Regions from separate parts of the Aliivibrio thorii genome, predicted to be linked through region 2. Evidence: predicted binding sites of a transcription regulator. Region 2 holds the regulator's gene; the other holds the start of a gene.
The links. The regulator CRP, encoded in region 2, controls carbon source genes, mostly activating them, when cyclic AMP is high. The targets are predictions, from matches to a motif close to TGTGANNNNNNTCACA.

Region 1 (7,555 bases), 920 kb from region 2:
TTGCCAGTGCTTTTGCACCATATTCTGCAGCAACACCGTACATGCCAGCCGCTTCCATCTCTACACCTACGATGCCATATTTGTCCATTAGGTCAAACATGCTTGGATCTGGCGTATAGAACAACTCAGCAGAGAAAAGGTTACCTACTTTTACATCGATACCACGTGCTTGAGCAGCTAATTCTGCGTTACGAACCATTTCATAATCAGCAATCGCTGCAAAGTCATGATCTTTAAAACGAATGCGGTTCACTTTTGAATCAGTACATGCGCCCATACCGATAACAACATCACGTAGTTTGATGCCATCATTCACAGCACCACAGCTGCCTACACGGATCACTTTTTTAACGCCAAAATCTTTTACTAATTCAGTCATGTAAATAGAACATGATGGAATGCCCATGCCATGGCCCATAACAGAAATCTTACGACCTTTATAAGTCCCGGTAAAACCATACATATTACGTACATCGCACACTTGAACTACATCGTCTAAAAAAGTTTCAGCAATATATTTTGCACGGATTGGGTCTCCAGGCATCAGTACTACGTCTGCAAAATCACCCATTTCAGCATTAATATGTGGAGTAGCCATAAGTTTATATCCTTTCTTTTAACTTTAAATAGAAAAAAGCAGTAGAGAGGGCCCTACTGCTTATCATTTTTATAGGAAAGATTTTCCATATTCCATATCAGAGGTTTCAAAGTACTCTGCTAAGGTTTGACCAATATCTGCAAATGTATCACGACGCCCTAATGAGCCAGCAGGTACTTTATGACCATAAACAATCACTGGGATATGTTCACGTGTATGATCGGTTCCCGGCCATGTTGGATCACAACCGTGATCCGCTGTTAGAATAAGAAGATCATCTTCTTTTAGCATATCCATGATCTCAGGAAGACGACCATCAAAATATTCTAACGCTGCAGCATAGCCAGCAACATCACGACGGTGGCCATACGCTGAATCGAAATCGACAAAGTTAGTAAATACGATAGTGTTATCACCTGCTGTTCCAATCGCATCTTTAGTCGCATCAAACAGTGCAGGAATACCTGTCGCTTTGGTTTTTTGAGTAATACCACAACCTGCGTAAATATCAGAGATTTTACCAATTGAATGAACGTGGCCGTTCCTCTCTTCAACTAATTTTTGCAGTACAGTCGTTGCAGGTGGCTCTAATGATAAATCACGACGATTACCTGTACGCTCAAATTTACCTTTGCCTTCACCAACAAATGGACGCGCAATTACACGGCCAATGTTGTAATCAGCAAGCTCTTCACGAGCAATCTGACAAAGCGTTAGCAAATTATCTAAACCAAATGTCTCTTCATGACAGGCAATTTGGAATACTGAATCGGCAGAGGTATAGAAAATAGGCATGCCTGTTTTCATGTGCTCTTCGCCCAAATCATCAAGTACTTGAGTTCCTGATGCATGGCAGTTACCTAGGTAACCAGAAAGATTTGCACGAGCAAGAATTCGATCAGTCAGTTCTTTAGGGAAGCTGTTTGTTTTATCAGAAAAGTAACCCCAATCAAACAATACTGGAACACCGGCGATTTCCCAGTGACCTGAAGGCGTATCTTTACCTGAAGACAATTCAGCCGCATGGCCGTAAGCACCAATGATCTCAGCGTTCGCATCTAAACCTGCTGCAAATTGACCTGTTGATTCTTTACCCGCCATCGCTAAACCAAGCTTAGAAAGGTTCGGAAGAGTTAAAGGTCCTTGACGATTACTGTTGTCAGCTAGGCCTTTATCACACTGCTCAGCAATATGACCCATAGTATCTGAACCTACATCGCCAAATTTTTCAGCGTCGCCTGCGGCACCGATACCAAATGAATCTAGTACTAAAATTATTGCACGTTTCATGTTTTCTTCCTTACACATCTTCAGGGCGAATTGTGCGATAAACTTCCGGAGTCATTTCTGGTTGTTCATCACTAATCACGATTGCTGCTTTTACCGCATCCGCTGCTTGTTGCCATTGTTCTTCACTGCGAGCATGGATCATCGCTAGTGGTTGTTCTGTATCTGCTGTTTGACCAAGACGGATCATATCACTTAAACCAACCGCATAATCAATAGTATCGGTTGCAACACGACGGCCACCGCCCATACCTACAACTGCCATACCCAAATCACGAGTATCCATTACATTAACGAAACCGGCTTTATCTGCAAATACAGGTTTAATAATTTGTGCGCTTTCTAAGTGGTTATCGTAATTTTCAATAATGTCACTTGGACCACCAAGACCAAATACCATTTTACCAAAGCATTCTGCTGCTTTGCCATTATCTAATACCGTTTGTAATTTAGCTCGAGCTTCTTTTTCATCTTTTGCTAAGTTAGCAATTACTAGCATCTCAGCACATAGTGCCATCGTTACTTCGTATAAACGAGGATTACGATATTCACCCGTTAAGAAACGAATCGCTTCACGTACTTCTAATGCATTACCGGCTGTAGAGGCCAATACTTGGTTCATATCAGTAAGCAGTGCAGTTGTCTTAGTTCCAGCTCCATTTGCTACTGCTACGATAGATTTTGCTAACTCTTCAGATGCTTCGTAAGTTGGCATAAATGCACCAGAACCGACTTTAACATCCATTACTAACGAGTCTAAACCTGCCGCTAATTTCTTAGATAAGATAGAGGCCGTGATCAATGAAATATTATCAACAGTTGCTGTTACATCACGAGTGGCATACACACGTTTATCAGCAGGAGCTAAATCACCTGTTTGGCCAATAATCGCCACACCCGCTTCTTTGGTTACTTTTCCAAAAATCTCATTGCTTGGCATAATATTGTAACCAGCAATTGATTCTAGTTTATCCAATGTACCACCAGTGTGACCTAAGCCACGACCAGAGATCATTGGAACATAGCCACCACACGCAGCAACCATAGGACCAAGCATTAATGAAGTCACGTCACCAACGCCACCTGTTGAATGTTTGTCAACAATAGGTCCGTCAAAGTTCATGTGACTCCAATCAATCACCATTCCTGAATCACGCATTGCACAGGTTAATGCGATACGTTCAGGCATTGTCATTTCATTAAAATAAATCGCCATAGCAAACGCTGCGATTTGTCCTTCCGACACGGTATTATTTGCAACACCTTGAATAAAGAAGTTAATTTCTTCTGTTGTTAGTACTTTATTGTCACGTTTTCTGCGAATAATCTCTTGTGGTAGATACATTAGTGCCTCCCCAATCTTGGTTGGGTAATTTAATATAAGTAGGGTTGAGGTAGGTGAGACGGTAATGCCTCACCTAAGTCGATTTATTTTTTAGCTATAAATCAAGTAACGAGAAACTAGTAAGCAGTTGGATCTGCTGTTTCTTCTGTCACTTCTAATGTATTCAAAAGATTAGTCAGTAGGCTTGAAGCACCAAAACGGTAGTGCATGTTATCAGCCCAATCGCCACCTAAAATATCATCAGCCATTGCTAGGTATGCTTGTGCATCTTCAGCAGTACGAACGCCGCCAGCAGGCTTAAAGCCAACTGTTTTAGCTACGCCCATATCACGAATTACTTCTAGCATCATGCGTGCGTATTCAGGTGTTGCGTTAACTGGCACTTTGCCTGTTGATGTTTTAATGAAATTAGCGCCTGCTTCAATACAGATTTGAGAGGCTTTTTTGATCAATACTTCTTCTTTTAGCTCACCCGTTTCGATGATTACTTTAAGCAGAACATCACCACACGCTTCTTTACACTGTTTAACCAGTTCAAAACCAACTGTTTCGTCACCAGCAATCAATGCACGGTATGGGAATACCACATCAACTTCATCTGCGCCGTAAGCAACAGCGGCTTTCGTTTCTGCAACTGCGATAGCGATATCGTCATTACCGTGTGGGAAGTTAGTTACTGTTGCGATACGCACTTCTGGTGTGCCTTGCTCGCGCAGCGTTTTCTTAGCGATAGGAACGAAACGTGGGTAAATACAAACTGCTGCGGTATTGCCTACTGCTGTTTTTGCATTTTTACAAAGTGCAATTACTGCTTCGTCTGTATCATTATCGTTAAGCGTCGTTAAATCCATTAATTGTAATGCACGTAGTGCCGCTGCTTTTAAATCGCTCATTGTTATCTCCAAAATAGAATAAATTCTTTGATAGTTTTGCTGTTCATATATTTAAGTTCAACAGCAAATGAGCGGACTTGATTCCCTGAAGACTTGAGCAAAACAACGCTCAATCAATATCCATTTTGCCGCCAGTACTTACTCATGAAATGAATAAATACCGCTTTAACGTCTCATCATGAGACACCGTTGAAACATGATTCATCTTATCAATACTTCGTCAGAGGCACTAGTGAAACCATGTTTCCATATAAAGACACTTAGATTATGAAAAGAAACGCTCAATAATCCATTGATACCCCACAGCGCCAAGATAAACACCGACGATACCCATAACGCCAGATAATACTGGAGGTGCCGGAATTGGTAATTTAATTGCTGAAAAAACAACACCAACAATCAAACCAGCAAAGACTGATAACAAAACTTCATTCAACATAATCCACTCTCAAGTTACTTTTTGTGTATGCATTAAATGTAGTTTAGTTTTCAAACTCTAACAGTCTTTCTCCTTGCTATGGGTCTCATTATATCAAGATTAACCCAAGGGAATGTTTCTAGCTGGTAACGCAATCGGTTTGCATCTCAAACTTTTTGCATAAAAAATGTGAAATGCATTTATTCCCACATCACTAATTTTAATTTAATAACAAGCATAAAAAAACCCGCAATAAATGCGGGTTTTTAGGTATCTAACTTACTTTATAACGATTATAGAGATAAGAATAGACCTGCGATTGTTGCAGACATTAGGTTTGATAATGTACCAGCAGCAACAGCTTTCATACCCATCTTAGCGATGTCATGACGACGTTCAGGAGCAAGACTACCTAAACCACCAAGTAAGATTGCTACAGAAGAAAGGTTAGCAAAACCACATAGTGCGAATGAAATGATTGCTTTCGTCTTCTCAGACATTTCAACGCCAGTTTGTGCAACTAACATGCCGCCATCAGCAACGTCTTTTAGGTAAGGTGCAAAGTTTAAGTAAGCAACGAATTCGTTAACTACTAATTTTTGACCTAAGAACGAACCTGCAACTGTCGCTTCTTCCCACGGCACACCGATTAAGAAAGCAACTGGCGCGAATACGTAACCAAGAATAAGCTCTAGCGTAATTTCTGGCATACCGAACCAACCACCAACACCACCTAGGATACCGTTGATTAGCGCGATTAGACCGATGAAAGCAAGAAGCATTGCACCTACGTTTAACGCAAGTTGCATACCTGTTGCAGCACCTGCAGCAGCAGCATCGATTACGTTAGCTGGCTTGTCATCGCCTTTTTGCTCTAAAGCATCAAATTGATCAACAGGCGTTTCTGTTTCTGGTTTCATGATTTTAGCAAACAGAAGGCCACCTGGTGCAGCCATGAATGATGCCGCGATTAAGTACTCTAGAGGAACGCCCATAGAAGCATAACCAGCAAGTACACCACCAGCAACAGAAGCTAGACCACCACACATTACTGCAAACAATTCAGATTGAGTCATTTTTGGAATGAATGGACGAACTACTAGAGGCGCTTCTGTTTGACCTACGAAAATATTCGCAGTAGCAGATAGAGATTCCGCACGAGAAGTGCCTAGTGCTTTTTGAAGAGCTCCCCCTAAGAAGTTGATAACTACTTGCATGATTCCTAAGTAGTAAAGAACCGCTGTTAGTGAAGCGAAGAATACGATGACAGGAAGAACACGCAGTGCGAAGATGAAACCGCCGCCGCCAAATAATTCAAACATTTTACCCGATACTAGGCCACCGAATAAGAATTCGATACCAGTGTTACCGTAGTTTATTACATTAGCAACCGCTTCAGATGCACCTAAAAGTACATCACGCCCCACTGGTACATAAAGTATGAATGCACCTAAAAGAAATTGAATGGCAAAAGCGCCACCGACAGTACGTAGATTGATTGCTTTGCGGTTATCAGATAGAAGTACTGCAAAAGCAAGCAGTGCTACAATCCCAACCAAGCTCATTAACAGGCTCATAGTTAAAAGTTTCCCTAAAATTGATTGTTGGCGTGTTTCAAATTAGCGGGGGCGATTATACTCACTGAAGCACCTATAAAGTAATGCTGTTGTCACATATTCGCCGTCCGTACATCATGCATTCACTCATAATTGTGAGCTTTATCACTAGTTAAAATCTAAAGATTCATCAATTGCACCTAAAGTAATGACAAATAACTCAAATCCCAAACAAAGAGGTGGTATTTTTATAAACAACATTTGCAATCGATTGCTTTGATTCTTTTCTAATCACAGATAAATAATCGCACAAATTTGCGACTTTATCTGGCGTATTTATCTTGCCTTGAAATCCACTCAATGGCATATCAGGAGAATCAGTTTCGAGTAAAATCTTATCAAGTGGAATTTGAGCTATTGCATTCTTTGTCTTAATGGCTCGTTCATAACTGATCACCCCACCAACACCGATATAAAACCCTAGTTGAATGAACTGTTCTGCTTGTTGAAAGCTACCACTAAAACCATGGATAACTCCTCCTTTTTTTAATTTCATCCCTCGTAATATTTTTAAAATAGCATCGTGACTTTTTCGACTGTGGATAATTAAAGGAAGTTGATACTGCTTAGCTAGTAAACACTGCTCTCGAAACACATAAATTTGGGCCTCCCTATCACAGTCAGGGGCCCAGAAATCTAAGCCGCACTCACCAATAGCAACACATTTCTCTCGGTGCTCTTGCAAGGATTGCTTTAAAAGATCAATCTCATTCTGATAATCATTAGAAATAAATAGAGGATGAATACCCAATGCATAATAAATCGATGAATGTTGTTGCGATAACGACAGAACACGAACCCAATTCGATTTATTTACACTAGGGACAATAAACTTAATTACGCCTTTCTCTTGAGCTTTTTGAAGGTAATAAGATTCATTGTCAGCAAACGGAGAGAAGTCTAAATGACAATGAGAGTCGATAAATTCAACGGACATCACTCATCCTCTTTCTTATATGGCATACAACTACGTTTATTCTCAGGCGTTAAACCAAGAGAGTTGCACCAAGCATCATACTTTTTTATCCATTGCTTAATTACATCCCACATAAAAGATCCTTATTATTTTTATATCGACAACATCAACTTAGCTTAATTACTTCTCAGATAACTATAGATACAAAAACGGAGTCCGTTAAGACTCCGTTGTTTATTTTTTAATGATCACACAAATTAGTGTTCACGTGTTGCTCTAAATTGAACATCAGGGAAACGCTCAGATGCTAAATTCAAATTAACCATTGTAGGTGCAATATACGTTAAGTTATTGCCACCATCTAACGCTAGGTTAGTTTGGTTTTTACGTTGGAAGTCATCCATCATCTTACCGTCAGTACATTCAACCCAACGAGCCGTTGCTACACTGATACCTTCATAGATTGCTTCTACGTTATATTC
Region 2 (7,555 bases):
AAATGGGCGGCAATAATCCGATGGTTATTTCAAAAGACTTTGGTGATCAAGAAGCGACGGTTTATACCATTATTCAGTCAGCTTTTATCAGTGCTGGTCAGCGTTGTACTTGTGCTCGTCGTCTGTATGTGCCAAAAGGCCAAGCTGGAGATGAGTTAGTTGTGCGTCTTGTTGAAGTCGCAAAAAACATTGTGGTTGATCAACCGTTTGCTGATAATGCGCCATTCATGGGACCGCAAATATCAGTCGCTGCGGCAGAGTTTATTTTAAATGCTCAGAAGAATTTACAAGCTTTAGGTGGTGAATCACTGCTTGAGGCGAAAAGCTTAGGTCACGCCTTTGTTTCTCCGGGCATTATCGATGCCACTAATGTTGCTGAATTGCCGGATGAAGAATACTTTGGCCCATTATTGCAAATAGTACGCTATGAAACGTTAGAAGAAGCGGTAGAGCTTGCTAATGACACTCGTTATGGTTTATCGGCAGGCCTTGTTTCAACGAATGACAATGAGTGGGAATATTTTGTAGAGCATATTCGTGCAGGTATTGTAAATCGTAACCGTCAATTAACTGGAGCAAGTGGTGACGCGCCATTTGGTGGTCCGGGTGCATCAGGCAATATGAAACCAAGTGCTTACTATGCGGCAGATTATTGTGCCTACCCAATGGCCTCAATGGAAGGCGATACCTGTGAAATTCCCGCTCAACTGTCTCCGGGTTTAACTTTATAAGAGGTGATAGGCATGAATAACGTAACGTCTTTATTTTCGTCATTATGGCAAGATTATATTGCTCGTTTATCCCCATCGGCAGGAAGGGTTCATCAGTTATTATCTAATGGCGATGAATTGATTAACGATCACATTGCATTACGTACGTTTAATTTGCCTAAGGTTGGCTTGCAAACGTTAGCCGCCCCATTTTTAGCAATAGGGTATAAAGCGTGTGAGACGTATGATTTTGAGACTAAAAAACTCAAAGCACAGCATTTTGAGCATCCAGATCCTAATGTGCCACTTGTTTTTATTAGTGAGATTTTAGTTGAAGAGCTATCGCTTGAGACTCAGAACATTATTCATGCTTTGGTTGAACAGGTGCCAGCGCATTATTTTGCGACCAGCGATTTTCTTTCAGCGGGCCGTCCTTGGGCGTTAAGTTTTGAGGAATATCAAATCTTAGCAAAAGAGAGTGAGTACGCTTCTTGGTTAGCTGCTCATGGCTATGGCGCAAATCACTTTACGGTTTATGTTAATCAGCTTGAAGCGTTTGCTGAAGTGGTTGATGTGAACCAACACTTACGTGATGCTGGTTTTGCAATGAACGAAGTGGGTGGTGAAGTGAAAGGCTCTCCTGAGGTTTACTTAGAACAGTCATCAACCATGGCCGATAAAGTGAAAGTGAGCTTTACTGAGGGTGAGTTTGACATCCCTGGTGGATTTTATGAGTTTGCTAAGCGTTATTCGCTACCTAATGGCAAGATATATACAGGATTTGTCGCTGCATCTGCTGATAAAATTTTTGAAAGCACAGACAGTTAATTCTAAAATTTAGGCATAAAAAAACGCAGCTCAAGAGCTGCGTTTTTATTTGTTTAAGATAAGCGTTAAATTAACGAGTACCGTAAACTACAATTGTTTTACCGTGTGCTGAGATCAAGTTTTGCTCTTCAAGCATCTTCAAGATGCGGCCAACAGTTTCACGTGAACAACCTACAATTTGACCGATCTCTTGACGAGTGATCTTAATTTGCATGCCATCTGGGTGAGTCATTGCATCTGGTTGTTTAGCTAGATTCAATAGAGTCTGAGCGATACGGCCTGTAACGTCTAGGAATGCTAAATCACCTACTTTTTGGCTAGTGATTTGTAGACGAGTTGCCATTTGAGCAGAAAGACGCATCAGAATATCTGGGTTTACTTGAATAAGCTGACGGAATTTCTTAAATGAAATTTCAGCCACTTCACAAGGGCTTTTAGCACGAACCCATGCTGAACGTTCTTGACCTTCTTCAAACAAGCCAAGTTCACCGATGAAATCACCTTGGTTAAGGTAAGAAAGGATCATTTCCTTTCCTTCTTCATCTTTGATAAGTACAGCAACAGAACCTTTTACGATGTAGTAAAGAGTCTCAGCTTTTTCACCCGCGTGAATCAAAGTACTTTTTGATGGGTACTTATGAATGTGACAATGAGATAAGAACCACTCTAATGTTGGATCTGTCTGAGGTTTACCTAGAACCATACTTTATACTTCCTCTGCGTTTGCCAAGTAGGCGATGTCCATTTTAAAATAACTGAGCCAAATATCAGTTTGGCCTATACAATATGGTTATCGGAACAAGGCTGCATGTTCGTTGAGATAATTGATAAAATCATACCCTGTTTCGCAACCGATTTCTTGACTTTGATCGTATGAATAGTGCGACCAAGGGCACAGTTTCGTGAAATGGATCATGAGTTTTCCTTTTATGTAGTAAAGAGGCTTTTATGAATGCTGAAGTTAAATGGATTGATGGATTTACTTTCTTAGGTCAATCTCAATCAGGTCACTCTGTGGTAATGGATGGAAATGGTGGTGAAAAAGCCCCAAGCCCGATGGAATTAGTGTTAATGGCCGCTGGTGGATGCAGTTCTGTTGATGTTGTTGATGGTCTAAAATCCGCAAATCAAGAAGTACTTGGTTGTGTTGCAAAGCTATCAAGTGAGCGTCGTGAAACTGCGCCGAAGCTGTTTACTCATATTAATATTCACTTTGAAGTGAGTGGCGATAACCTTAATCCTAAGGTGGTTGAGCAAGTCACCGCTGATTCATTACAGAAATATTGTTCGGTGTGTTTAATGCTAGGTGAAGGCATTGAGGTGACGCATTCTTGGGAAATTATTGCTTAAATAATTCTTTGCAAAGAAAAGCCTCATACATTTTGATGTATGAGGCTTTATTTTTAACTCGTAATAATGAACTGATAATTACGAGTATTAGTCGTCCATTATAGAATAAAGCGACTTAGATCTTCATCTGCGACTAGATCACCCAAGCGAGAGGTAACGTAAGCTGCATCAACAGTTAGGCTTTCACCGTCTTTTTCAGATGCATCGTAAGAGATCTCTTCCATTAGACGTTCCATTACAGTATGTAGACGACGTGCGCCAATGTTTTCTGTGCTTTCGTTCACTTGGAATGCTGATTCTGCAATACGAGTAATGCCATCTTCAGTAAACTCAAGATTAACATTTTCTGTCGCTAATAACGCGATGTATTGTTCTGTTAACGAGGCATTTGGTTCTGTCAGGATACGTTTAAAGTCGTTCGCAGTTAATGCTTCAAGTTCAACACGAATAGGCAATCGACCTTGCAATTCAGGGATAAGATCCGATGGCTTAGCCATTTGAAATGCACCTGAAGTGATAAATAACATGTGATCTGTTTTTACCATACCATGCTTCGTACTTACTGTGCTGCCTTCTACTAATGGAAGTAGGTCACGTTGCACGCCTTCACGAGATACATCACCAGATTGAGAGTTGGAATCTTTACAGATTTTATCAATCTCATCAATAAAGACGATACCGTGATTTTCCACATTGAAAATAGCTTGTTCTTTTAGCTCTTCAGGGTTAACTAATTTAGCACCTTCTTCTTCAGCTAGGGCTTTAAGTGCGTCTTTGATTTTCATCTTACGCTTTTTAGTTGTGTCACCACCAGATAGGTTTTGGAACATACCTTGAAGTTGGTTTGTCATCTCTTCCATACCAGGAGGAGCCATGATTTCTACGCCAACTTGAGGTGCAGCAACATCGACTTCGATTTCTTTATCGTCTAGATTACCTTCACGTAATTTTTTACGGAAAGATTGGCGAGTACCAGAGTCATTATCACCTTCTTCATTTTTACCCCATGCATCGCGTGCAGGAGGTAATAGAATGTCTAGAATACGATCTTCAGCTTGTTCTTCGGCTCGGAATTTTACTTTGTCTACCGCTTGTTGATGCGTCATTTTTATTGCAACATCAGTTAAGTCGCGAATGATGCTATCAACTTCTTTACCGACGTAACCCACTTCAGTAAATTTAGTTGCTTCAACTTTGATGAAAGGTGCATTCGCTAGTTTCGCTAAGCGACGTGCAATTTCAGTTTTACCAACCCCTGTTGGTCCGATCATTAAAATATTTTTTGGTGTAACTTCTGCACGCAACTCAGGGTTAAGTTGCATACGACGCCAGCGATTACGTAAGGCAATAGCAACGGAACGCTTTGCTTTATCTTGACCAATAATATGGCTATCTAGTTCGTGTACTATTTCACGAGGAGTCATCTCAGACATGGGTATTCCTTATTATCTGTCGTTAAACGTTCAATTCTTCAACGGTATGATTATGGTTAGTGTAGACGTCAATATCACCAGCAATAGTTAATGCTTTAGTTGCGATTTCACGTGCATCTAATTCTGTGTTCTCTAATAATGCTGTTGCTGCAGAACGAGCGAAATAGCCACCAGAACCAATGGTAAGAAGGTCATTATCGGCATTAATTAAATCACCAGTACCGCTAATGATTAGAGACGTTGTTTTATCAGCAACAATTAACATTGCCTCAAGACGGCGTAAAGCGCGATCACTACGCCATTCTTTAGCGAGTTCAACGGCAGCTTTGGTTAAATTACCTTGGTGCATTTCTAATTTTCGTTCACACAGGTCAAACAGAATGAATGCATCAGCAGTGCTACCAGCAAAGCCAACTAGAACGGAATCATTGTAAAGGCGACGTACTTTCTTTACGTTACCTTTTGCGATCATATCACCTTGAGATGCTTGGCCATCGCCAGCAACCACGACTTTGCCTTCACGGCGTACAGAAACTATTGTAGTCACGAGTAAAACCTCTTATTCGATGATGTAATTTAATGAGACTCTTACATTAATCTTTATGATTATTACTATTGTAATGGGGGGGATGATGTTGCTTTTCAAGATGAGTAGAATAGAAAAAGGAGCACTTGATGTGCTCCTTTTGGTAAATGTGTGATGTTATTACGACTTTTTATACTGAGCTTTACTGATCTTTCCAGATAGCGCATGGCTCTATTTTAGCTCGTTGTAATTTATGGCGATCTTTTTCAGCATCACGCTTAAATTTATACGGACCTAAAACTACTTTAAACCAGCTGCTGCCTTCTGCATGCCTAACCGTTGAAGTTAGCCCTTGGAACGCAATGTTCATTTTACGTTCTTCGGCTTGTGAGCGATTTTTATAAGCGCCACATTGCATGATATAAGGGATTTCAGAAACTTTAAGTTCTTTTTGTTCAACTTCAATTTCTTTATTTGGCAGTTCATCCATATAGCTCCACTGCTCTTCAGGCATTGGAGGTATTTCTTCCGTGTTAGATTTCTTTTTAGCTTTAATTGGAACAACCTCCGTCACCGTTGATTTTGTCTCTGGTGCAGGAGAGTCATTTAGAAAGTAAAGGGCGTAACCAAACACAGCGACTAAGAGAGCGGCAACAGCAACTGCTTTCCATGGTGTTGAACCATTAGATATAGGTTGTTTATCCCCTTTTTTCTTGGCTGGTTTCTTTGTCGCTTTCTTAGGAGAGCGTCCACGTTTTACATAATCTTTATTGGCCACAGTACTTTAACTTTATACAGAATTACAGAGAGAATACGCTATGGTAATCAGTTGTATGAATGCATACCAGCACTTGTGTAAAAAAGTACGCAAAAAGTCACTATTTAGACAGATTCATCGTCTTATAAGAATGACTTTTGTGTGTTGGCTCTTTTTATGTTGGTTTAAAGCCCTATTTTAGCGATTCTTTGGTGGTGCAGTACTTCCTCTAAGTACTAACGAGGATTCAAGTAAGCGAGATCCAGAACGAACATCATGCCCTTTTAGTAAATCTAAAAGCATGAGCATAGATTGGCGACCAATCTCATAACGAGGTTGTGAAATAGTCGTCAGTGGTGGATCGCAATACTGAGAGAATTCAATGTCATCAAAACCCATGATGGAAATATCTTGGGGAACACGGAATCCCATTTGTTTTGCTTTTTGAATTGCTCCTATTGCCATTATGTCATTATGGCAAAAGACCGCGGTAGGTGGGGATGAAAGTGAAAGCAATTGAGCAATTGCGGTTGTTCCGGCTTCAAAATTGAAGTTGCCATAATGCACATATGAATTGTTCATTGTAATGCCAGCACGACGTAAGGCTTGTTGGTAACCTTGATGTCTAAATTGACACAATGCAGAGTCTTCGGGTCCAGATAATTCAGCGATCCTATTATGGCCTAACTTGGTTAGGTAATTTACTGCTTCAAATGCTGCTGTTAGATTATCGATATGAACTGTTGGTAGTTCGAGTTCTGGTGCATATTCACAAGCCATTACAAGAGGAGGTAAGTTTTTTTGTTCTTGGCGGCTGGCATTAAAAGGAAGATCAGAACCGAGTAAAACCATGCCATCAACTTGTTTGGTGTAAACAAGGTTTACAAAAGATTGCTCGCGCTTTTTCTGTTGGCTGCTATCACCCACTAAAATGACATAACCATTTTCAACGGCAGTATCTTCAATACCTCGTAAGATATCACTAAAGTAAGGGTCACAGATATCAGGAACAATCGTTACAATGGTTTTTGATTCATTACGACGTAATGTACGGGTTAATGTCGTTGGAGAATAGCCAGTTTCTACGATGGCGCCTTCTACGCGTTTACGGGTGGATAATGACACCTTCTCTGGAGTCATTAATGCTCGTGATACGGTAGCTGTTGATACACCTGCCGATAAAGCAACGTCCTTCATTGTCGCCATATATATTCCTCTCCCAACTGTCTTTAAATCTAAAGTGAACGATTGATCTAATTATTTGAAGAGATATTTTATGTGTAAAATAAAGATTTAAATACGGCGCGTTTAACAAAAATTACATCTGGATCGTGAATTGACTCACACCAGGGTCGATTGTTTTTCATTTAAGGAATAAAGTTTAATCAATAAACCCTTCTTTTAAGTAAGGTCTTGTGGTTCTATGTCTAAAGTCCAACGTACTTTTTTTGCCAGCGGTAGTAATTCAATTGCTGTTTTAGCTCCGCGTAGCATGGATTGCATAACGGTTCTATTTGGTGCTTGAAAAAGTAATTGCCAACGATACTTTCCTGCTCGTCTTGCTAAAGGTGCAGGTATTGGTCCGAGGACGGGGGTTGCGTCATGAAATAGTGGATGGCTTTCTAAAATATCACGAACTTGTCGTAAGAATTGTTCCACGTTATCGCTGTTGTTTGCTTCCGCTCTAAATAGAGAGAGGTGAGTATATGGCGGTAATTGAGCAAATTTTCGCTCTTGTAAAGCATACTCAGCAAAGTGGCCATAGCCTTGATGTAATAAGCTCTGAAGTAGAGAGTGTTCTGGGTGATGAGTTTGTAGGATTACTTCGCCAGGTTTACTTGCGCGGCCTGCACGTCCTGCCACTTGAATAAATAATTGAGCTAAGCGCTCTGGTGCGCGAAAATCACTACTAAACAGTGAGCTATCCACGTCAATTAAACCAACGAGCGTA

Region 1: the regulator CRP is predicted to act here: its motif matches at 6,252-6,267, upstream of AC2IP4_RS11200 (NupC/NupG family nucleoside CNT transporter).

The regions. Positions count from the first base shown of each region.
Region 1 is NZ_CM170654.1:2,456,524-2,464,078, forward strand. Features, by position in the region: gene deoD (purine-nucleoside phosphorylase) at 1-598, opposite strand, end outside; gene deoB (phosphopentomutase) at 668-1,888, opposite strand; gene deoA (thymidine phosphorylase) at 1,899-3,230, opposite strand; gene deoC (deoxyribose-phosphate aldolase) at 3,347-4,123, opposite strand; gene AC2IP4_RS11195 (XapX domain-containing protein) at 4,389-4,559, opposite strand; gene AC2IP4_RS11200 (NupC/NupG family nucleoside CNT transporter) at 4,835-6,118, opposite strand; gene AC2IP4_RS11205 (TatD family hydrolase) at 6,318-7,094, opposite strand; gene prfC (peptide chain release factor 3) at 7,331-7,555, opposite strand, start outside.
Region 2 is NZ_CM170654.1:308,464-316,018, forward strand. Features, by position in the region: gene astD (succinylglutamate-semialdehyde dehydrogenase) at 1-731, shown strand, start outside; gene AC2IP4_RS01450 (DUF1338 domain-containing protein) at 744-1,538, shown strand; gene crp (cAMP-activated global transcriptional regulator CRP) at 1,609-2,241, opposite strand; gene AC2IP4_RS01460 (OsmC family protein) at 2,487-2,888, shown strand; gene hslU (ATP-dependent protease ATPase subunit HslU) at 2,987-4,321, opposite strand; gene hslV (ATP-dependent protease subunit HslV) at 4,344-4,868, opposite strand; gene AC2IP4_RS01475 (SPOR domain-containing protein) at 5,050-5,625, opposite strand; gene cytR (DNA-binding transcriptional regulator CytR) at 5,803-6,810, opposite strand; gene priA (primosomal protein N') at 7,006-7,555, opposite strand, start outside.